2 linked regions of the Variovorax paradoxus genome follow. The protein of the gene in region 1 interacts with the protein of each later gene in a pairwise test. Links are inferred from orthologs where the notes say so. Each region holds a gene or a part of one and is shown in the gene's direction. Other genes may lie near its edges. The genes, in order: secD and pheT.

What was found.
Region 2: the proteins of secD (region 1) and pheT interact in binary tests that used the Escherichia coli proteins (3 or more experiments, as listed by UniProt). The link is inferred for Variovorax paradoxus from one-to-one orthologs.

Annotation. Positions count from the first base shown.
Region 1 is NZ_JAUSXL010000002.1:1,678,369-1,689,690, reverse strand. The notes cover bases 2,773-5,718. They hold secD (protein translocase subunit SecD), read left to right. Parts: upstream 2,773-3,276; coding sequence 3,277-5,160; downstream 5,161-5,718. Other genes in these bases: secF (protein translocase subunit SecF), read left to right, coding at 5,179-5,718; yajC (preprotein translocase subunit YajC), read left to right, coding at 2,857-3,192. In the rest of the region: QFZ47_RS11755 (indolepyruvate ferredoxin oxidoreductase family protein), read left to right, coding at 1-2,586; more of secF, read left to right, coding at 5,719-6,138; QFZ47_RS11735 (DUF1631 family protein), read left to right, coding at 6,278-8,686; QFZ47_RS11730 (Smg family protein), read right to left, coding at 8,805-9,323; DNA-processing protein DprA, read right to left, coding at 9,410-10,561; QFZ47_RS11720 (LysM peptidoglycan-binding domain-containing protein), read right to left, coding at 10,604-11,322. UniProt on the Escherichia coli protein: Part of the Sec protein translocase complex. Interacts with the SecYEG preprotein conducting channel. SecDF uses the proton motive force (PMF) to complete protein translocation after the ATP-dependent function of SecA.
Region 2 is NZ_JAUSXL010000002.1:22,115-33,557, reverse strand. What follows is about bases 1,230-4,296. They hold pheT (phenylalanine--tRNA ligase subunit beta), read left to right. Parts: upstream 1,230-1,575; coding sequence 1,576-4,017; downstream 4,018-4,296. Other genes in these bases: QFZ47_RS03830 (integration host factor subunit alpha), read left to right, coding at 4,023-4,296; pheS (phenylalanine--tRNA ligase subunit alpha), read left to right, coding at 1,230-1,532. Outside these bases: rplT (50S ribosomal protein L20), read left to right, coding at 1-342; more of pheS, read left to right, coding at 456-1,229; more of QFZ47_RS03830, read left to right, coding at 4,297-4,394; QFZ47_RS03825 (MerR family transcriptional regulator), read left to right, coding at 4,460-4,927; QFZ47_RS03815 (autotransporter outer membrane beta-barrel domain-containing protein), read right to left, coding at 5,460-8,924; QFZ47_RS03810 (alpha/beta fold hydrolase), read right to left, coding at 9,251-10,108; QFZ47_RS03805 (SDR family oxidoreductase), read right to left, coding at 10,145-10,849; QFZ47_RS03800 (NADP-dependent oxidoreductase), read right to left, coding at 10,914-11,443.

The DNA of each region.
Region 1 (11,322 bases):
GGCCTGCAGGAAATCCTGGTGGTGGAAGAAAAGCGCCAGGTCATCGAGTACCAGCTGAAGGAAGAGCTCTACAACTGGCGCGCCGACGTGCGCCCCACCGTGCTCGGCAAGTTCAACGAGCTCGACGGCGATTTCTCGGGCGGCGAATGGGCCATGCCCAACCCCACCGCCAACACGCTGCTGCGCGCCAACGCCGACCTGAACCCGGCGCTGATCGCCAAGGCCATTGCGCAGCGCCTGCGCAAGCTCGGCATCCTGGAACAGGCCGGCGCCGACATGCGCGCGCGCATCGATGCGCAGATGGCCATCCTCGAAGCCAAGGAGCGCTCGATGGAAGTGCTCAAGGTGGGCGGCGTGCAGGGCGCCGACCGCCAGCCGTGGTTCTGCTCGGGCTGCCCGCACAACACCAGCACCGTGGTGCCCGAGGGCTCGCGCGCCATGGGCGGCATCGGCTGCCACTTCATGGCCACCTGGATGGACCGCTCCACCATCGGCTTCACGCAGATGGGCGGCGAGGGCGTGCCATGGGTGGGCCAGCAGCCCTTCACCACCGACCAGCACATCTTCGCGAACCTGGGCGACGGCACGTATTTCCACAGCGGCCTGCTCGCCATCCGCCAGAGCATTGCCGCGGGCGTGAACATCACCTACAAGATCCTCTACAACGACGCCGTGGCCATGACCGGCGGCCAGCAGGTCGGCGAGCGGCCCGAGGGCCACTCGGTGCTGCAGATTGCCGAGAGCCTGCATGCCGAGGGCGCCAAGAAGGTCGTCGTCGTGACCGACGAGCCCGAGAAATACGAGGGCGTGAACATTCCCGGCGACCATGTGCAGGTGAAGCACCGCGACCTGCTCGACGAGGTCCAGCTCGAATTCCGCCAGATCGCGGGCACCACCGCCATCATCTACGACCAGACCTGCGCCACCGAGAAGCGCCGCCGCCGCAAGCGGGGCACGGCCGTCGATCCGGCCAGGCGCGTGGTCATCAACGAGCTGGTCTGCGAAGGCTGCGGCGACTGCAGCGTGCAGAGCAACTGCCTGTCGGTCGAGCCGCTCGAAACCGAGTTCGGCCGCAAGCGCACCATCAACCAGAGCAGCTGCAACAAGGACATGAGCTGCCTCAAGGGCTTCTGCCCGAGCTTCGTCACGGTCGAGGGCGGGCAGCTCAAGAAGAAGGCCCGGGACAAGGCCGATTCGCCGCTCGCGCTGGGCGCGCTGCCCGAGCCGGCCGTGCCGGTGCTGGCGCAGGACCAGGTGTGGGGCATCGTGGTGGCCGGCGTCGGCGGCACGGGCGTCATCACCATCGGCCAGCTGCTGGGCATGGCGGCGCACATCGAGGGCAAGGGCATCGTCACGCAGGACGCGGCCGGCCTCGCGCAAAAGGGCGGCGCCACCTGGAGCCATGTGCTGATCGGCCAATCGCAGGACGCGATCCGCACCACGCGCGTCGGCACCGCCGCGGCCGACCTGATTCTGGCGGCCGATCCGCTGGTGGCCGTCAACGCCGAAACCCTGGCGCGCATGCGCGAAGGGCGCACGCACGTGGCGCTCAACACGCACAGCACGCCCACGGCCGCCTTCGTGCGCAATGCCAACTGGGTGAACCCGCAGGACGACTGCGCAAGCCAGATCGCGCGCACCATCGGCGCCGATGCGCTCGGCACCTTCGATGCCGATGCCGCGGCCACCACGCTGATGGGCGACAGCCTCTATGCCAATCCGATGCTGCTGGGCTTTGCCTGGCAAAAGGGCTGGATCCCGCTGGCGCTCGAGTCGCTGATGCGCGCCATCGAACTCAACGCGGTGGCGGTCGAGAACAACAAGACCGCCTTCGCATGGGGCCGCCAGGCGGCCGCCCACCCGGACGAGCTGCAAAAGCGCCTGCGCCCGGGCCAGGTCATCGAGTTCAAGAAGCGCGAAACCGTCGAAAGCCTGGTGGCGCGCCGGGTCGAATTCCTCACGGGCTACCAGAACGCGGCCTATGCCGGCGAATACCGGCAGTTCGTGGACAAGGTCCGGCAGGCCGAGTCGGCGCTGGGCAAAAGCGCGCTGACCGAAACGGTGGCCCGCTACCTGTTCAAGCTCATGGCCTACAAGGACGAGTACGAGGTGGCGCGGCTGCACACCGACCGCAGCTTCCTCGACCGCGTCGAAGGCATGTTCGAAGGTGAGATGGGCAAGGATTTCAAGCTCAATTACCACCTCGCGCCGCCCGTCATTGCCAGGAAGAACGCCAAGGGCGAGCTGCAGAAGCAGAAGTTCGGCCCCTGGATGCTCTCGGGCTTCAGGCTGCTGGCCCGGCTCAAGGGGCTGCGCGGCACGGCCCTGGACATCTTCGGGCGCACCGAAGAACGCAAGACCGAGCGCGCGCTCATCGGCGAGTACCGCGCAAGCATCGAGGAGGTGATTGCGGGCCTCGCCGCCGAGAACCATGCGCTGGCGCTGGAGATCGCGAGCCTGCCCGAGCAGATCCGCGGCTACGGCCATGTGAAGGAGCGCAACCTCGCCGCCGCCCGCACCCGCTGGAGCGAGCTGCTCGCCAGGTGGCGCAACCCGCAGCAGTCGCAGCGCGCCGCCGCCGCGTGATTTTTCGGAAGGCCGGGCCGGCACCGCCGGCCGCCTCGCGCATTTGCTCCTGAAAAGGTAGCAAAAGACGCGCAGCCGAAGCCCATGGAAAGCCCTGCCCCGCGCGCCGGATAAGCGCGCGGAGCGGGGCATTGCCACGAATACAATGCCCGCTGCTGCGCGCGGCCCACGCCGCCTCAAGCTCTGACTCGCGGCCTTTTCCTCGGGGCCGCGGAACCGCGGGCCCGGTCCGCGCTTCTGACATTCCTCTTCTCTCTGCTGGAGACTCTCTTGTTCATTTCCTCTGCTTTCGCCCAAACCGCGCCCGCTGCTTCCGGCGGTGGCGACATGTTGTCCTCGCTGGGCAGCATGCTGCCCCTGGTGCTGATGTTCGTGGTGCTGTATTTCGTGATGATCCGTCCGCAAATGAAGCGCCAGAAGGAAGCCCGCGCCATGATCGAAGCGCTGGCCAAGGGCGATGAAGTTGCAACGGCCGGCGGCGTGCTCGGCAAGATCACCTCGATCGGCGACCAGTACCTCGGCCTCGAAATCGCCAATGGCGTGGAGGTCAAGATCCAGCGCAGCGCCGTGGTCCAGGTGCTGCCCAAGGGCGCTGTCAAGCCGTAAGCAATCAACGCGCGGCCCGGCCTTGCGCTTTGTGGCGCATGGCCTCAAGTCACGCCGTGTCCCGTTTCTGAAAAGCGCTTTCTCATGAACCGTTATCCGGTCTGGAAGTACGCGATCATCGTGATCGTGCTGCTTGTGGGGTTGATCTATTCCCTGCCCAATTTCTTCGGCGAGGCGCCTGCGGTGCAGGTATCCGCGGCCAAGTCGACCGCCAAGGTCGACGCGGCCACCCAGAGCAGGGTCGAGGAGGCGCTGAAAGCGGCCGGGCTCGCGCCCGACCTGCTCACGCTCGAGGGCGGCTCGCTGCGCGCGCGCTTCGCCACCCCCGACGAGCAGCTCAAGGCACGCGACACGGTGCAGCGTGCGCTGGTGCCCGATCCGGCCGATCCACCCTACGTGGTGGCGCTGAACCTGGTTTCGCGTTCGCCGGCCTGGCTCACGGCGCTGCACGCGTTCCCGATGTACCTGGGCCTCGACCTGCGCGGCGGCGTCGACTTCCTGCTCCAGGTCGACATGAAGGGCGCCATCGACAAGAAGGCCGAATCGTTCGCGAGCGACCTGCGCACCACCTTCCGCGACAAGGGCATCCGCGGCACCTCGGTGAGCCGCAACGGCCAGACGGTCGAGGTTTCCTTCCGCGACGCGGCCGCGCTGGACGCGGCCAAGCGCCTGATCCAGGACCAGTTCCAGGACCTCGCCACCACCGACAGCCAGGACGGCAGCAACTGGCGCCTCGTGGCCAGCATCAAGCCCGAAGCCGCGCGCCGGCTGCAGGATGCGGCGCTCAAGCAGAACATCACCACGCTGCACAACCGGATCAACGAACTCGGCGTGGCCGAGCCGGTGATCCAGCAGCAGGGCCTCGACCGCATCGTGGTGCAGCTGCCCGGCGTGCAGGACACGGCCAAGGCCAAGGACATCCTGGGGCGCACCGCCACGCTCGAGATGCGCCTGGTGGACGAAAGCGCCGAAGGCCGCGCGGCCGAGCTGAGCGGCGGGCCGGTGCCCTTCGGTTCCGAGAAATTCCTCGAACGCAACGGCCGCCCCGTGATCGTGAAGAAGCAGGTGCTCGTCACCGGCGAGAGCCTCACCGATGCGCAGCCCGGCTTCGACCAGCAGAGCAACCAGCCCAAGGTCGACCTGACCATGGACGCCAAGGGTGGCCGCATCATGCGCGACGTGAGCCGCGAGAACTACAAGAAGCGCATGGCCATGCTGATCTTCGAAAAGGGCAAGGGCGAAGTGCTCACGGCCCCGTCGATCAACGGCGAACTCGGCAACCGCTTCCAGATCTCGGGCTCCATGACGGTGGTCGAGGCCAACGACCTCGCGCTGCTGCTGCGCGCCGGCTCGCTCGCCGCGCCGATGGAAATCATCCAGGAACGCACCATCGGTCCGAGCCTGGGCGCCGACAACATCGAGAAGGGCTTCAAGAGCGTGATGTATGGCTTCCTGGCCATCATGGTGTTCATGTGCGCCTACTACGCGCTGTTCGGCCTGTTCTCGTCGATCGCGCTGGCCGTCAACCTGATGCTGCTGGTGGCCATTCTCTCGATGCTGCAGGCCACGCTCACGCTGCCCGGCATCGCGGCCATGGCGCTGGCCATTGGCGTGGCCATCGACTCCAACGTGCTGATCAACGAACGCGTGCGCGAAGAACTGCGCAACGGCGCCTCGCCGCAGGCGGCCATCCATGCCGGCTACGACCGCGCCTGGGGCACGATCCTCGACTCCAACGTGACCACGCTGATCGCGGGCATTGCCCTGCTGGCCTTCGGCTCGGGCCCGATCCGCGGCTTCGCGGTGGTGCACTGCATCGGCATCGTCACCTCGATGTTCTCCGCCGTGTTCTTCTCGCGCGGCCTCGTGAACTTCTGGTACGGCCAGAAGAAGAAGCTCAAGACGGTGTCGATCGGCACGGTCTGGCGCCCCAAGACCAACGGCACCGCCGTGGCTGAAGGCAAGTAAAGGTCAAGGACAAGCGCCATGGAATTCTTCCGCATCCACAAGACCATCCCGTTCATGCGCCACGCGCTGGTGCTGAACATCATCTCCTTCGTCACCTTCGCGCTGGCGGTGTTCTTCCTGCTGCACCGCGGGCTGCACCTGTCGGTGGAGTTCACCGGCGGCACCGTGATGGAGGTGGCCTACCAGCAGTCCGCCGACATCGGCAAGGTGCGCGAAGCGATCGGCAAGCTCGGCTATCCCGACGTGCAGGTGCAGAGCTACGGCACCTCGCGCGACGTGCAGATCCGCCTGCCGGCGCAGAAGGGCATGAACTCCGACCAGCAAAGCGCGCAGGTGATGCAGGCGCTCAAGACGGTCGATCCCTCGGCCACGCAGCGCGGCATCGAGGTCGTCGGCCCGCAGGTGGGCGAGGAGCTCACCACCAACGGCCTCAAGGCGCTGGGCATGGTGGTGGTGGGCATCATGATCTACCTGGCGATCCGCTTCGAATGGAAGTTCGCCGTGGCCACCGTGCTGGCCAACCTGCACGACGTGGTCATCATCCTGGGCTTCTTCGCCTTCTTCCAGTGGGAGTTCTCGCTCGCGGTGCTGGCGGCGGTGCTGGCGGTGCTGGGCTACTCGGTCAACGAGTCGGTCGTGATCTTCGACCGGGTGCGCGAGAATTTCCGGCGCTACCGCAAGATGAGCACGGTCGAGATCATCGACAACGCGATCACCTCGACCATCAGCCGCACCATCATCACGCACGGCTCCACGCAGCTGGTGGTGCTCTCGATGTTCTTCTTCGGCGGCCCGACGCTGCACTACTTCGCGCTCGCGCTGACCATCGGCATCCTGTTCGGCATCTACTCGTCGTGCTTCGTGGCGGCGGCCATCGCGATGTGGCTGGGCATCAAGCGCGAAGACCTGATCAAGGGCGGCCCGACCAAGCGCGACGGCGGCTCCGAAGACGATCCGAACGCCGGCGCCGTGGTCTGATTGCGCCAATCGACGGGACGCGCCGCGCAAGCCCCGCCGCCGTGCCGCAGGTGATGCACACTTGTGCGGTGGCGCTTGCCGATGCAAGCTCTCGGCTTTCGCCGAACAATAGAGTCCCGTTGGCCTTCCTGATCCTTCAATGAGCACTGCGCGGTCCGCCTCTTCCCTGCAGCTCGCACGCGAGACGCGCGAGCGCTTCGTCCGTGCCACCGAGGGCGTCATCGTCCCGCTGGCGCAAGCGATACGGGACCGCCTGACGCAGCAGGCTTCGGAAATCGGCAGTGCGCGCGCCATGCAGGAGAGCCGCGACGACTTCGTGGCGTTCCAGGGCCAGGCATCGCAATGGGTGTCGCTCGCGCAGGCGGGCTGGCGCAGGTCGGTCGGCGCCACGGGTGCGGCGCCTGCCGCGTCGTCCGGTGCGAAGCTGCGGCTCGAACTTATCGACGACGATGCGATGGAGAGCAGCATTCTTTCATCGCGCCTGGCGCAGCTGATTCACGACAAGGCCAGCTTCGAACTCAGCGACCTGCGGCTGCGCATTCAGTTCCTGGAAGGCACCAGCGAGCTCGACGCCAACGACGTGCTCAGGCCCGAAACCCTGGCCAAGCTGCTGGTGGACCAGTGGCTCGCGGCCGGCCTGAGCCGCACGCTGTGGGCGCGGGTGCAGGAGACCGTGCAGCAGCAGCTCGTCGGCGTGGTGGTCAAGGCCTATGAAGACGCCAATGCCTTCCTGATTTCCAGCGGCGTGATGCCGGAAATCGATCTCAAGAGCTTTGTCCGGCGCACCGGCGGCAGCAGCAGCACCAGCGGTGCCACCGGGCCGGCGACGGTGCCGGCGTCGCCCTACGCCGCCGGCGCGGCGCAGGCCGCGAGCGCCGCGCAGCGGCAGGGCGGCGCCCACACTTCCCCGCAGCCGCGGGCTTTCGCGCCTTCCGCGCCATCCCTCACGACCGGCGGCTCGCCGTTGATGGTCGCGCGCCAGCGTGCGCAGACGGCGCTGTTGAGCCTCAAGCGTTTCGTCGCTGCCCGCATCGGCGCGGACGCGTCCGCCGCGTCTTCCTCTTCGACGACGACCACTACCACCACGGGAACCGATGGCCATGCCCGAGGCGCCGGGCCTGCCGCCACCGGTGCGGGTTCCCCGCGCCCCTTCTCCAGGACCTTTGCGGGCGTGATCGCCGAGGCCGAGGCGGCCTACAGGATGGCTGCCACGCAGTACATGCAAGGCTCCGCGGAGCAAGCCACCATCATCCAGCAGGCCGCGGTCGACCTTCGGCGGCGCAGCGCGGAGCTCAAGAAAAGGGCGCCCACCACCGCCGACAAGGCCACGGTCGAGATCGTGGCGCTGATGTTCCAGGCCATCCTCGCGGAGGAGCGCATTCCCTTCTCGGCGCGCGTGTGGTTTGCGCGCCTGCAGATGCCGGTGCTGCGCGTGGCCATCGCCGAGCCCGAGTTCTTCGGCACGCTGCAGCATCCGGCGCGCATGCTGATCGACCGCATGGGCTCCTGCGTGATGGGCTTCGATGCCGCGGCCATTTCGGGCAGCGCGCTCGAAGGCGAGATCCGGCGCGTGGTGCAGGTGATCGAGCAGTACCCCGAAACCGGACAGCGCGTCTTCAAGCTGGTGTTCGACGAATTCGTGGCCTTCCTGAACCGCTACCTCACGCAAAGCGACGCCACCCAGCGCGTCATGAGCGTGGCGCAGCAGGTCGAGCAGAAGGAAACGATGGCCATCCAGTACACCATCGAGTTGCGCAAGATGCTCAACGACATGCCGGTGCGCGAGGAAATCCGCGAGTTCCTCTTCAAGGTCTGGGCCGAGGTGCTGGCCATTGCCGCGCTGCGCTACGGCGCGCAGGGCGAGCAGACGGTGATGCTCAAGCGCGTGGCCTCCGAACTGGTGTGGGCGGCGAGCGCCAAGCCCAACCGCACCGACCGCGCGCGCGTGATCCAGGACCTGCCGCAGCTGCTGCAGCGCCTGCGCCTGGGCATGACTCTGCTGGGCATCATCGACGAGCCGCAGGAAGCCCACATCAAGGCCATCGGCGCAACCCTGTCCGATGCCTTCCTGTCCAAGACCGAAGCCATTCCCGCGGCCAAGATCGAGGCCATGGCCGAGCGCCTGGCGCATCTGGAAGATTTCGTGGCCGACGATGGCGGCGCCTCCAGCCTGCCGCTCGATGCGAACAGCATCGAACTGCTGCTGGGCGTGGATGCCGCCTCGATCGAGGTCGTGGCCGATACCGCCGGCGGCGTTCCGGCCGAAGACATGCTGGCGTGGGCCCACGAACTGGAGGTGGGCAACTGGTTCATGCTCGACCACAACGACCGCGTGAGCCAGGTGCAGTTCGTCTGGCGCAGCGACCGCAAGCAGCTGCACCTGTTCGCCTCGGCCGATGGCCGCAGCTTCCTGATCCAGGTCGGCCGGCTGGCCAGCTACCTGCAGGCCGGCCTGCTGGTGCCGGCCGAGGAAGAAACGCTCACGGTGCGAGCCACGCGCGAGGCGCTGGCCAAGCTCGACGCGAACCCGGAACGACTATTGAACTAGGCAGGACAGGCTTGCTCTTTCGTGGAACACCGCGGAACCGGCTTCGCCGGGCCTCTGGTGTTGCCCCCGGTAGGGGGAAGGCGCGCGCGACACGAAGTGCGCGCAGCCTGGGGGCGAGCTAATGTGCAGTGCGGCCTTCGCGGCTCTCGCAGAGTTCGTCGAGCACCAGCGCGTCGGGCTCGATGCCGGTGCTCCAGTGCACCATCAGCACGATGATCTTGAGCTCGTCGAGCGCGACCGGATCGCCCGGCGCCGCCATGGCGCGCTCGATGACGATCTCGCGCAAACCGCAGGACAGCACGTTCGACGATTCGAGAAAGCCGATGAAGCCGAGGCAGTCGGCGCCCAGGTGCTCCTGCTCGGCTTGCGAGTAGACACGCATGGCGTCGTCCGACTGGGGCAGGGCCGCTTCGGGCGCGCCGCGCAGCGTGACCGTGGCCACGGCGTCGTCGCCGGGACTTCGTTCGAGCTGCATGCCCTGCGTGGCAAGGCTCAGGCCGTCGAGCCAGTGCAGCGCATCGCGGATTTCTTCTGCCTCGAAGCCGTGGGCGCTGAGCTTGCGGCCCAGCTGTTCGGGTTCGGGGCAGGCATCGCCGCGCCAATAGTTTTCGTAGACAAACACGAGCACTTCGAACATGGGCCCAATATAGCCGAAGCTTGCCGCTTTGCCCCCGCGGCTTCGCGGCGTTCCTCGAACGAGCAGGCAGCCCTGAAGCCTGAGGGCTACGCTGCCGCCGCTCTCTGGAACAGGCCGCCGGGCAGGCGCGCGACGTGGCCGTCGAGCTCGAGTTCGAGCAGCCTGGCCTGCAGCGCGGCGGCACTCCAGCCGGTGCGTGCGCTCAGCGCGTCGAGGCTCACTGGATCGAAGCCGAGGGCGTCCAGCAAGGGTTCTTCGCTGGAAGATGTGCCGCCGCCGGCGCTCTCGTGCGCGGAAGCCGGCGCTGCCATGCTGCCCGTACGCAGCGACGGCAGCTCCTCGAGGATGTCGTTGACCGACTCGACCAGCTTCGCGCCCTGGCGGATCAGTGCATGGCAGCCGCGCGACTGCGGCGAATGGATCGAGCCCGGAATGGCGAACACTTCCTTGCCCTGTTCCGAGGTGAGCCGCGCGGTGATCAGCGAGCCCGACGCGAGCGCGGCCTCGACCACCAGCGTGCCGCGCGCCAGGCCGGCAATGAGGCGGTTGCGCTTCGGAAAGTTCTGCGTGAGCGGCGGCGTGCCGAGCGGCAGCTCGCTCACGATCAGGCCCTGCAGCGTGATGCGGTGCGCCAGGTCGCGGTGCCGCGCGGGATAGACGCGGTCCAGGCCGGTGCCCACCACGGCCACGGTGGCGAGCCGCGGCGCATCGCCGGCCGCATCGAGCGCGCCCTGGTGGGCGGCGCCATCGACACCGAGCGCCAGCCCCGACACCACCGGCAGGCCCGCGTCGCCCAGTGCGCGCGCAAAGGCGCGGGCATTGGCCGCGCCCTGCGGCGTGGGGTTGCGGCTGCCCACCACCGCAATGCTGTGGCCGAGCTGGGTCAGGTCGAAGTCCGCGGCGCCAAGCACATAGAGCATCAACGGCGGGTCGGCCATTTCGAGCAGCGAGGCGGGGTAGGCGGCATCGCCCAGCGTGACCAAGCGGCGCGTGGCGCCGTCATCGTGGTCCGGCTGCAGCCAGTGCCAGGTCTGGTCGATCTGGGCCTGCAGACCCTGGGGCGGCTGGTGCAAGGCATCGGCCTGCGCCGGCGACACCACCTGCCGCAGCGCCTCGCCGGTCTGCGCAAAGACATTTTCGGGCAGGCCGAAGGCCGCCAGCAGCCGGCGCGCGGCGCCATCACCGATGCCCGGCGTCAGTGAAAGCCGCAGCCAGCCTGCGAGTTCTGCTCGTTCCAAATGAAAGCGAAAAAGGAAAGCGGGTAAAAAATGGGAAAAGTGTCAGGGGTTGACGAGGAAGTCGCCCGCACGCGGAGTGTCGGTGATCTCGAGCACCAGTGCGTACGAAACCTTTTCGAACGGCCGGAACACCATCAAGAGGCCGATGCGTTCGTTCGGGAGCTTGATGGTTTCCTTGCGCGCGCCGGTCCGGTCGAGAATGGTTTCGCCGTTCTTCAGGATGGCCAGCACGTGGCCGCTGTCGATGCCGTCGCGCGTGCCCCTGTTGATGGCCACCACCTGGTTCTGGGCCGCGAACTGCACCGCGTTGCCATAGACCGAGATGATGCGGCCCTCGACCTGCGAGGAGGGTGCGCGCGGCACATAGCTCAGCAGCTGGCGCGGGGGCTCCGGCAGCAGGCGGTCGCCGGCGCGGATTTCCTCGCGCGCCGCGATGATGTCGATGCTGGCCGGCACCACGGTGATGACGTCCTTGTCTTGCGTGGTCTCGACCGTGGTCGATTCGCCGCGCTTGAGCTGCGCCTTGCCCAGGTACTGTGCCTCGTAGCCGAGGATTTCACCGGTTCCCGGGTCCTTCAGCGGCGTGGCGTCGCGGAACACGCGGAAGTTCTTCAGCGGGCCCGGCGTTTCGAGCAGCGGCGTCTCGGCGTTGCCGCGCGCATAGGCACGGTCGCCGCGCGACAGCAGCACCCGGCTGTCGTTGCCGGCAACGATGCGCGGCGCGGCCTGCAGCGTGTCGGCATCCACCACGACCGGCTCGC
Region 2 (11,443 bases), 1.7 Mb from region 1 along the record:
GGTGTAACGGCTCGCGCCCGCCACAAGAAAGTTCTCGCACTCGCCAAGGGTTTCCGCGGTCGCCGCGGCAATGTCTTCCGCGTCGCCAAACAGGCGGTGATGAAGGCTGGGCAATATGCCTACCGTGACCGCCGCACCAAGAAGCGCGTGTTCCGTCAACTGTGGATCGCGCGTATCAACGCCGCCTCGCGTGAACTGGGCCTGACCTACAGCCAGTTCGCAAACGGCATCCGCAAGGCCGGAATCGAGATCGACCGCAAGATGCTTGCGGACATCGCAGTGCACGACAAGGCCGCTTTTGCCGGCATCGTGGAGCAGGTCAAGGCCAAGCTGGCTGCTTGATTCTGCACAGCAGGGGGCGAGCCTTCGGGCGGCTTCCTGCGCCCACGGCACAAGGGCTGGCGCTTGAAAAGGCTCCAGCTCTTTTTTTATTTCCCCGCCTAATTTTTGTTGCTATGAACGAGTTGGACTCCCTGGTAGCCACCGCAGGCGCTGCCTTTGCCCAGGCGAAGACACCTGCAGAGCTCGAAAACGCCAAGGCCCAGTTCCTCGGCAAGTCGGGCCGCATCACCGAGCTGATGAAGGGCATGGCCGCGCTCAGCGTCGACGAGAAGAAGTCGCGCGGCGCCGCCATCAACGTGGCCAAGCAGGCCATCGAGTCCGCACTGACCGAACGCCGCCAGCAACTGGCCGACGAAGAGCTTTCGCTGCAGCTGCGCGCCGAGGCGCTCGACGTGAGCCTGCCCGGCCGCCGCCGCATTCCGGGCGGCCTGCACCCCGTGAGCCGCACGCTGGAGCGCATCGAGGAGATCTTCTCGAGCATGGGCTTCGACGTGGCCGACGGCCCCGAGATCGAGAGCGACTGGCACAGCTTCACCTCGCTCAACAATCCGCCGAACCATCCTGCGCGTTCGATGCAGGACACCTTCTATGTCGACCTGAACGGCGACGACGGCATTCCCTACAACCTGCGTCCGCACACCAGCCCGATGCAGGTGCGCTATGCGCATCAGCACATCAAGAAGTACGCGGCTGAATTCGCCGCTGCCGCAGCCGACACCACCGGCACCATCAAGGCGCCCGAGATCCGCGTGATCGCGCCGGGCCGCACCTACCGTGTCGACAGCGATGCCACGCACTCGCCCATGTTCCACCAGTGCGAAGGCCTGTGGCTCGGCGAGAACGTGAGCTTCAAGGACCTGAAGGTCGTGTTCACCGACTTCTGCCGCACCTTCTTCGAGAGCGACGACCTCGTGCTGCGCTTCCGGCCCAGCTTCTTCCCGTTCACCGAGCCCAGCGCCGAGATCGACATCCAGTTTGCGAGCGGCCCGCTGGCCGGCCGCTGGCTCGAAGTTGCGGGCTCGGGCCAGGTGCATCCGAACGTGGTGCGCAACATGGGGCTCGACCCCGAGCGCTACATCGGCTTTGCCTTTGGCATGGGCCCCGACCGGCTCACCATGCTGCGCTACGGCGTGAACGATCTGCGGCTGTTCTTCGACGGCGACTTGCGCTTTCTCTCGCAGTTCCAGTAAGCACCCGTCCATAGAAACAAATACCGAATACGAGATCGAAGAGATGCAATTCCCGGAATCCTGGCTGCGCGAGTTCTGCAATCCGCCTCTCGGCAGCGCCGAACTGGCCGAAACGCTCACCATGGGCGGCTTCGAGGTCGAAGAGCGCCGTCCCGTGGCGCCGCCCTTCAGTCGCATCGTGGTCGGCGAGATCAAGGAAGCCGTGCAGCATCCCAACGCCGATCGCCTGCGTGTGTGCCAGGTCGATGCGGGGCAGGGCGCCTTGCTCAACATCGTGTGCGGCGCGCCCAATGCGCGTGTCGGCATCAAGGTGCCCTGCGCGCTGGTCGGCGCCGAACTGCCGCCCGGTGAAGACGGCAAGCCCTTTCTCATCAAGCTCGGCAAGCTGCGCGGCGTGGAAAGCCAGGGCATGCTGTGCTCGGCGCGCGAACTGAAGCTCAGCGAAGACCACGGCGGCCTGCTCGAACTCGATGCCGACGCACCCATTGGCGCCGACGTGCGCGACGTGCTCAAGCTCGACGACGCGCTGCTCACGCTCAAGCTCACGCCCAACCTCGCGCACGGCCTGAGCGTCTATGGCGTGGCGCGCGAGCTCGCGGCGCTGACCGGTGCGCCGCTCAAGACGCCCTCCATCGCGCCGGTGGCCGCATCGTTTGCCGACGTGCTGCCGGTGAAGGTGGAAGCGCCCGAACTCTGCGGCCGCTTCTCGGGCCGCATCGTGCGCGGCGTGAACACCAAGGTGGCCACGCCGGCCTGGATGGTCGATCGCCTCGCGCGCTGCGGCCAGCGCAGCGTGACGCCGCTGGTCGACATCTCGAACTACGTCATGTTCGAGTACGGCCAGCCCAGCCACATTTTCGACCTCGACAAGATCCACGGCGGACTCACGGTGCGCTGGGGCAGGGCGGGCGAACAGCTCAAGCTGCTGAACGGCAACACCATCAGCGTGGACGAAAAGGTCGGCGTGATTGCCGACGACCAGGCCGTCGAATCGCTCGCGGGCATCATGGGCGGCGATGCCACCTCGGTGTCCGACGACACGCGCAACATCTACGTCGAGGCCGCGTTCTGGTGGCCCGAAGCCGTTCAGGGCCGCTCGCGCCGCTTCAACTTCTCGACCGACGCCGGGCATCGCTACGAGCGCGGCGTCGATCCGAGCCGCACGGTGGAAATCATCGAGCGCATCACGCAGCTCATCATCGAGATCTGCGGCGGCCAGGCCGGCGCCATGGACGACAAGATCCTGAACGTGCCCGAGGCCATGCCCGTCACGCTGCGCGTGGCGCGTGCTGCGCGCGTCATCGGCATGCCGCTGACGCAGGCGCAATGCGCCGACGCGCTGCGCCGCCTCGGTTTTGCGCTGCGCGAACGCGAGGGCACCCTGACCGTCACGCCGCCGCCGCATCGCTTCGACCTGCTGATCGAGGAAGACCTGATCGAAGAGGTCGCGCGCCTGATCGGCTTCAACAACCTGCCGACCAACGCGCCGCTCGCGCCCATCACCGCGCGCGTGCGGCCCGAGGCCCAGCGCAGCCGCTTCGCGGTGCGCCGCAGCCTGGCGGCGCTCGGCTACCAGGAAACCATCAACTTCAGTTTTGTCGAGGCGCACTGGGAGCAAGACCTGGCCGGCAATGCCCATCCGGTGAAGCTCCTCAACCCCATTGCCAGCCAGATGAGCGTGATGCGCTCGTCCCTGCTCGGCTCGCTGCTGCAGGTGCTGAAGTTCAACCTCGACCGCAAGGCGCCGCGTGTGCGCGTCTTCGAAGTGGGCCGCGTCTTCATGCGCGACGACAGCGTGGCCACCACCGACAGCACCGTGCGCGGCGTCGACCAGCCGATGCGCGTGGCCGGCCTCGCCTGGGGCGATGCGGAAGAAGCGCGCTGGGACGGCAAGGCGCAGCGCGTCGATTTCTACGATGCCAAGGGCGATGTCGAAGCGCTGCTCGCACCGCGGGTGCCGAGCTTCGAGCCGGCCGAGCATCCGGCGCTGCACCCCGGCCGCTCGGCCCGCGTGCTGGTCGACGGCAAGGCCATCGGCTTCATCGGCGAGCTGCATCCGCGCTGGCGCCAGAAGTGGGACTTCGCCCTGGCGCCGGTGCTGTTCGAACTCGACCTCGACGCCGTCACCGCGCGCCCCGTGCCCGTGGCGCAGCCGGTGCCCAGGCATCAGGCCGTGGAGCGCGATATTGCGGTGGTGGTGGCCGAAGCCGTCACGCACAATGCGTTGATGCAGGCCATTCAATCGGTGGCAGCGGCGCGAGGGCTGCTGCGCGACACCACGCTGTTCGACATCTATCGTCCGCAACCTGCGCGCGACGGTGCGGTGCCGGCATCGGTCGGCCTGGCGCAAGGGGAAAAAAGCATGGCGGTTCGCCTGAGCTTCCAGGACGACAGCGCCACGCTCACCGACGAGCAGGTGGAACCGGCCGTGCGCGCCATCGTCGAACAATTGAGCGCCAGCCTCGGCGCACGCCTGAGGGGTTGATGAGAATGAACGCTGCGGAATTCACGCTCGAAGCCCTTGAAACGCCCGCACTCACCAAGGCGCACCTGGCAGATTTGCTGTTCGAGCAGATCGGCCTCAACAAGCGCGAATCCAAGGACATGGTCGAGGCCTTCTTCGACCTCGTCGCCAACAGCCTGATCGAGGGCACCGACGTCAAGATCTCCGGCTTCGGCAACTTCCAGATCCGCGTGAAGGCGCCGCGGCCGGGCCGCAACCCGCGCACCGGCGAAGCCATTCCCATCGGCGAGCGCCGCGTCGCCACCTTCCACGCGAGCGCCAAGCTCAAGGAACAAATCCACGGAAGCATCGAGCAGAGCGGCACTTCCGAGGTCGAGTGGAGCCTGGGCGCCGAATAAGTGCTTGGCGCCCTGCGCGTGCGTAGAGTAATCTCTAAGGTTTCCAGCGCACGGTCTTGATTTCAATGGAGAAAACGCTCCCGCCCATTCCTGTCAAACGCTACTTCACCATCGGTGAGGTTGGCGAGCTCTGTGGCGTCAAGCCGCACGTGCTGCGCTACTGGGAGCAGGAGTTCACGCAACTTCGGCCCATGAAGCGGCGCGGCAACCGGCGCTACTACCAGCACCACGAAGTGCTCATGATCCGCCGCATCCGCGACCTGCTCTACGACCAGGGCTTCACCATCAGCGGCGCGCGCAACAAGCTGCAGGAACTCGTGCAAGGCGAGCGCGACAAGCGCAAGGCCGGCATGGTGCCGCTCGAGGGCATGGAGGCCGTCGAGATCGACCAGGAAGAGTTCGAGGCGGCTCTGCACCAGGACGACAACCGCAACCCCGAGCCGCAAGTGGCTCGCACCGTCGATCCGTCGCAGTTGCGGCACCTGCGGCGCGAGCTTTTTGAAATTCGTGAGCTGCTGACCATCGGACGGTGATTTGAGCCGGCTATAATCGCAGGCTTCGGTGTGTGGCGCAGCCTGGTAGCGCACTTGCATGGGGTGCAAGGGGTCGAAGGTTCGAATCCTTTCACACCGACCAATAAAACGTCCAAGGGCGTCCGGTTTCATCCACCGGACGCCCTTTTTCATTGGAGAACTGGGCGAATCGTGTCCGGAGGCATGCAACCGCACACATACCTCAAGTAGCGCACCGTGATGCTTCAGCGGTGGGCGGCCCTTTCATTCAGCAAGACCACGCAGCTCAAGCGATCTCGATTGCCTCTGCCCATACGCTGTTGAAAAAAAAGACTCCTGGGTCTTCTTGAACACGACGCTCGAGTGCAGACCGACAGCGGACTCGATCCGCTTTGTCTTGCCAAAGTCGGCACTGGATGCCCTGAGTGATTGAATGATGGCCCCCGCAGAACCTGAAAGATGAAACCGGCAACAGTTCACTTCGGCCCAGGCACCGGGAGGTTCGTCCGCGAAGGCGCATCAAGAATGTCGATGGAGCGACGGGCTCACCACTTCATGCGCAGCCCAGCGAGCCTTGCACTGCGCTTTTCACCTTCGCGTCGCCGCCCGAGGCCCACAGCTTTCCGACTTCGCCATAAATGCTGGTTGTCTGGCTCAGCGCCAAGGTCAGGCCGCCGGCCAGTTCGCTCACGGTAGAACCGGTGCGGCTCGTGATGTCGGTCGTGGCGGCGGGTGAGATGAAACGGGCCACGTCGGCACCGCCGCTCGCCTTGTAGATGTTGAAGCGGCCGTAAGGCTGCAGCGTGCCGAGGCCGGTGGCCATCTCGCCCTTCACGCGCACGCCGACGCGCGCAATCCAGCCGTCGTCGCTGTCCTGCCGCACATTCGCACCGGAGATCGCGATATTGTCCAGGCCCAGATGCTGGTGGATCAGCTGCAGCTGCGGCTCGATCTTCCAGCCGCTCTCGCCGAGTGCGAAGGCCTGGCCCACTTCGATCGACGCCATCAGGCTGTCGCCCTTGCCCGCGTTGCGGGAGGCCGACAACGGCTCGACGGTGTAGCGATGCCGCCCGGCCTGCAGCACGGCATCGGCATAGAAGCCCGAATCGGCGGTCCAGGTGCCGTAGGCGCCCAGGTACTGGCTGCGCAGGTCGTTGGAGCCGACGGCCAGGTTGGCAATACCGCTCGCAAAGCCGCTGACCTTGACGCTGCCGTCGAGCTGGCCGACGTACACGCCGGCGCGCCAGTTCGAGCTGGCGAACAGGTCGGTGCCGGCCTGGAAGCCCCTGACGTCGCCCTTGCTGTGCGGGCTGACGGTGCCTTGCTGGCGAACGTCGATGTCGGTGGCGATCACGCGGCCCCATGCGCGGCGCTCGGTGCCGCTCGACGCGGCAGCGCCGGCCTTGACGTCGTCGTCGCCGATGCGCTGGTGCAGGTTGCCGATCATCGCCAGGTCCATCTGGCGCAACTGGCTGGGCAGTGCCGCGAGCAACGGGACTTCGGCGCGGTAGGTGGGCACTTGCACGGCGATCGTGGCCGTGCCGCCTGTGGCGCCGCCCGTCGATCCGCCTGCGCCAGTCGTGGGCGTCGTCGGGGTGACAGGTGTGGTCACCGTGGTCGTCGAGCGCAGGTACCAGTTCTCGCCGGCGCCGCTGGCGTCGGCCGCCTGCAGGCGGTACTCGTAGGCGCCCGCATCGACGTGGCCGCCCGCGAGCGTGAACGCGTCCCGGGTGTTCTGCGCCGTGGTGGTGGCGCCGTTGAGCGCCGAGACCACCTCGATGCCGTTGCCGGTGGTCAGTGCGCCCAGGCCGCCCAGCTGTGTGATCTGCACGCTGGTGCGGCCGCTGGCCGAGGCGCTCGCGCCGTCGAGCACCAGCCGGTCGCTCACGCTGGTGCTGTCGCCCAGAAACGTGCCGAGCCGCAGCACGCCGTTGTTGCCGACATAGGCGCCGTTGACGGTGAGGGTGGTGCCCGGAGCGCTGCCCACCGTCGAGACCGTGCCGCTGTTGGCGAGCGAGGCGACCGTCTGGCTGAAGCCTGCGAGGTCGAGCGTGGCGCCGCTTCGCACGGTGTGTGCCGAGGCGGCGCTGAAGGTGCCGGTGGCGCCGGCCTTCAGGGTGCCTTCGGCCACGTCGGTGGCGCCGGTATAGCTGTTGACGCCCGAGAGCGTGAGGGTGCCGCTGCCCAGCTTGGTGACGAAGCCGCCGCCGCTGATGTTGCCGCTGAGTGTTTCGCTAAACGCGCCGGTGTCGATGATCGGATCGTTGGCGCCGGTCAGCACGATGGCGTTGGCGAGGTTCAGGCCGTCGGCAACGAAGCCGAGCGTGGTGCCGTCGTCCATCGCCAGCGCGCCGGTGCCCAGCGCCAGGCTGTCGCCGACGTTCAGCCGGCCCTGCTTGAGCGCGGTGCCGCCGCCGTAGCTGTTGGCAGCGGTGAGCGTCGTGGTGCCGGCGCCTTCTTTCACGAGCGAGCCGGTGCCGCTGATCGTGCCCGACAGCGTGAGCGCGTTCGAGCGGTTGATGGCCAGCGTCGCATTGTTCACAACGTCGCCCAGAACGCTGCCCGTGGTGCCGCCATTGCCGAGCTGCAGTGTGCCCGCGCTGATGGTGGTGCCGCCGGTGTAGCTGTTGTCGGCGGTGAGGATCGTGGTGCCGACGCCGGCCTGCACGAGTGCGCCAGTTCCGCTGATGGTACCGGGCAATGTCAGCGCGTTCGAGCGATTGACGGCCAGCGTCGCGTTGTCGACGATGTTGCCTTGCACCGAGCCTGTGGTGCCGCCGTTGCCGAGCTGCAGCGTTCCGGCGGTCACGGTAGTGAGGCCGGTGAAGGCTTGGTTCCCAGTTAGCGTGAGCACGCCCGCACCGGTCTTTTCGATGCCGCCCGTGCCGCTCACCAGGCCGGCATAGGTTGCGTTGTCGGGCTGGGCGAAGCGCACGAGCCCGTTGTCGGTGATCGCTGCCGGCGCGAACTGCGCGCTGCTCTGCAGCACGCCCCCCGAATTGACCGTCATGCTGCCCGTATAGGCGCTGGCATTGGCGCCCAGAATCAGCGTGCCGCCATTGACAGTCGCGCTGGTGATGCCCGAAGAAGGCAGCGCGACATTGAAGGTCCAGACGCCGGCATTGCTCTGCAGTGTCTGGAATCCGGAGAGGGAGAGGGGTGCAAAGGTGGCCGCGGCGCCGTCGTCGCTTTCGAGCGTGAGAAGGTTGGCACCGCCGCCGCCACTGATGTTGCCGGTGATGGAGGACCCGGTATAGGCGTGCAACGCGTCGTTTCCGCTCGCGAAGAGGAGCGAGCCGATGACGCGGCCCTTGTTGGTGAAGTCGACGGCCGAGGTGCCGTTGGCGCCGAACACTGGCGCAATGCCGGGGTTGCTTTTGCCGTCCGCATAGCCCGCTTCCATCGTGCCGGTGTTGACGATGGTGTTGTTGCCGGAGTTCGCCTGGAACCAGATGGCCGCATGGGTCGATCGCACGGTTCCGTGATTGATGATCGTGTTGCCGCTGCCCACGGGATTGACGGCCTCCGAATTGCCGGCGCTTCCATCGGCGAAGACGTTGGCGTTCTGCTCGATGGTGAGGGTGCTGTTGCTGTTGAACTCGATCGTGTTGGCGCCGATGCCGCCGGGGTACGGACTGTTTCCGCCGGTGGAACTGTTCTGGACCGTAGCACCGCCACGTACCGTGATGACGGCGTTGTTGCCCAGGCTGATCGCGGAAGCGTTGGCCGAATCGACCAGCGCACCCGACTGGACATCCACCGAGGTGTTGTCCGCCGTGGCCGGCCCGCTCCCGACGGTCGCGCTCTGGGTTCCGCCTGCCGCGGCGCAGGTGATGGCCGCGCCCGCAGCCACGCAGTTCGCCGCGGCGGGCATGGCCGCGGCGGCCAGGGCGACGGCCACTGCCGCAGTGGCGACGCCGGTGGCGGCGCGCGCTTTCGAATGGCCGCGGCTCAGTTCCGACGCGACCGTCCATGCCGCGAGGGCATCGTTCCAGACAATGCGAAAAACTCTGTTCATGATGTTCCTGGTTGGTTCCGCCGCCGCGGTGGAGCGGCGCCGTCCCAGCCAGGATCGGGAAGGGGCGGCAAGGCCGGTCAACCCGCCGTGCCAGAGCGCCAAGCGTGAGCGCGCGAGCTTATGTAACAGGCGCTTCGCAGAAGCTGACAACTGTTAACTTGAGTTTGCTTTTTATTAACTAAATCACACAAAAGGTGTAATTCGGAATTTGCTCGAAAGCCTTGTTGCCGGGCCGCTACAGGCACTGGGCGTGCAGCAACGGGCTACGACTTCGGCATGAGGCACACGTTCTAGATGCGTGAGAACAGCGTCAAAGATGAGGCCGTTCAGCGCGCAAGAAACGCGAGCGCCCTCGGCACGAAGTCGGCATGGAACTGGAACACCGCGCCGTGTCCGGAATCGGGATAGACGATGAGTTCGCTGTTCGGAAGGCGCTGCGCCAGGTCGCGCGTGTTCTTGCTCGGGACCATGCGGTCGCTGTCGCCATTCGCCACGAGCACGGGGTGCCGCACCCTCGACAGGTCCGCGGGCTTCTTTGCGCCCCAACGCCGCAATGCCTTCAGCTGGGCCTGCAGGGCGGCCACGGTGATGGCCTTGTCGCGGTTCTCGGAGCGCTCCTTCAGGCGCTGCAGAAACTCTTTCCCCGCGCGGATTCCCGCGGGCGTCCTGGTGAAGAACAGGAACTGCTTCGGGTCCTGGAAGGTGAGCCAGCCGCGGATCATGTCGATGTAGGTCACGCGGGCCACCCGGCTGATGCCTTCGCCGCCCGCGGGGCCCGTTCCCGTGATGATCATCCTGCGCACGAGCTGCGGCTCCATCTGCACGATCTCCTGGGCGATCATGCCGCCCATCGAGAAGCCGAAGAGGTCGACCTGGCCAAGGCCCATGGCCTTGATGAAGGTGATTGCGTCCCTGGCCATCTCCTCCATCGACGCCGCCGGGGCTCCGCTCGACGCGCCCACGCCGCGGTTGTCGAACGCGATCACGCGGCGCGTTGCCGCGAATCCGTCCACGACCCGCGGATCCCAGTTGTCCAGCACGGCCGCCAGGTGGATGAGGAACACGACCGGGACGCCCGCGTTCTCGGTGCCCAGTTCCCGGTAGGCGAACGCCACGCCACCGGCGGCGATCGTCCGCGTGGGAACGTCTTTCCAGGTGACTTTCGGCTTCTGCTCGAAGATCATGGTGTTCCTTGGATGGATGCGGTCGGTGCGCCGGCCTCAGGCGGCCTGGGGCAGGTAGCTCGGCCTTGCCGCGGTCAAGCCGTGCTTGACGTGCTGCGTGATCTCATCGGCCAGCACCTCGTCCAGGCCCGACTCGAGGCCGTCGAGCGCGCGCTTGACGATGTCCTCGGGGCTGGACTTCGGGGCATCGAATCCGCGCGTGAGGTCGGTGTCGACGTAGCCCATGTGCAGCCCGAGCACTTGCGTCTTCTGCGCCGCCAGTTCGTTGCGCAGCGAGTTGGTGAGCGACCAGGCTGCGGACTTGCTGGCCGAATAGGCAGCCAGCTCGCCGCCGTTCACCCAGGAGGCGACCGACAGCACATTGAGCAGCGCGCCGCCGCCGTTGGCCTTGAGGATGGGCGCGAAGGCCTTGCTCATGCGCAGCACGGAGAAGAAGTTGGTCTCGAAGATGCGGCGCGCGACCTCTTCGCTGTCCGGCGCAAGAAAGCCTCCGGGCTGGGCGATGCCGGCGTTGTTGATCACCAGCGTCACATCCGACGCCAGCTCCGCGGCGGCCGCCACGTCGCCCGGCTGGTTGACGTCGAGCCGCAGGGGCTGCACACCGGCTTGCGTGACGGACGCGGGGTCGCGTGCTCCGGCGTAGACCTTGCGGGCGCCGCGCTCGAGCAGCTCGCGCGCGAATGCCAGGCCGATGCCGCGATTGGCACCCGTGACAAGGACAACGGAATTTTCGATCTTCATGGGGAACTCCAAAGGTACGTAGGTAGGGTGGGGGAACGGGGAACGGGGAACGGGGAACGGGAACTCACTTGACCTTGATGACGACCTTGCCCTTTGCGCGGCCGGCCTCCACGTAGGCCAGGGCTTCGTTGGTCGATTCGAATGGAAAGACCCGGTCGATCACCGGGCGGATGTCGCCGGCCTCGATGAGCCGCGTGATCTGCTGCAGCTGGCTCCCGTCCGCCCTCATGAAGAGGAACGAGTAGCCCACGCCCAGGGCTTTGGCCTTTCGCCTGGCGCCCGAGCTCAGCAGCCGCATGACCAGCTTCACGAAGCCCGGCGCCGCGATCTGCTTGCCGAATTCAGGATCGGGCGGTCCGGAGATGGAGACGAGCTTGCCGCCGCGCTTGAGCACGCGCAGCGATTTCTCGAGCGTCTTGCCGTCTTGGCTGTTCAGGACCACGTCGCAGTCGCTCAGCACATCCTCGAAGTCCTGCGTCCTGTAGTCGATGACCACGTCGGCGCCCAGGCTCTTCACGAGTGCGGCATTGGGCGCGCTGGTCGTCGTGGCAACCGTTGCGCCCAGCTGCCTGGCCAGCTGGATGGCAAAGGTGC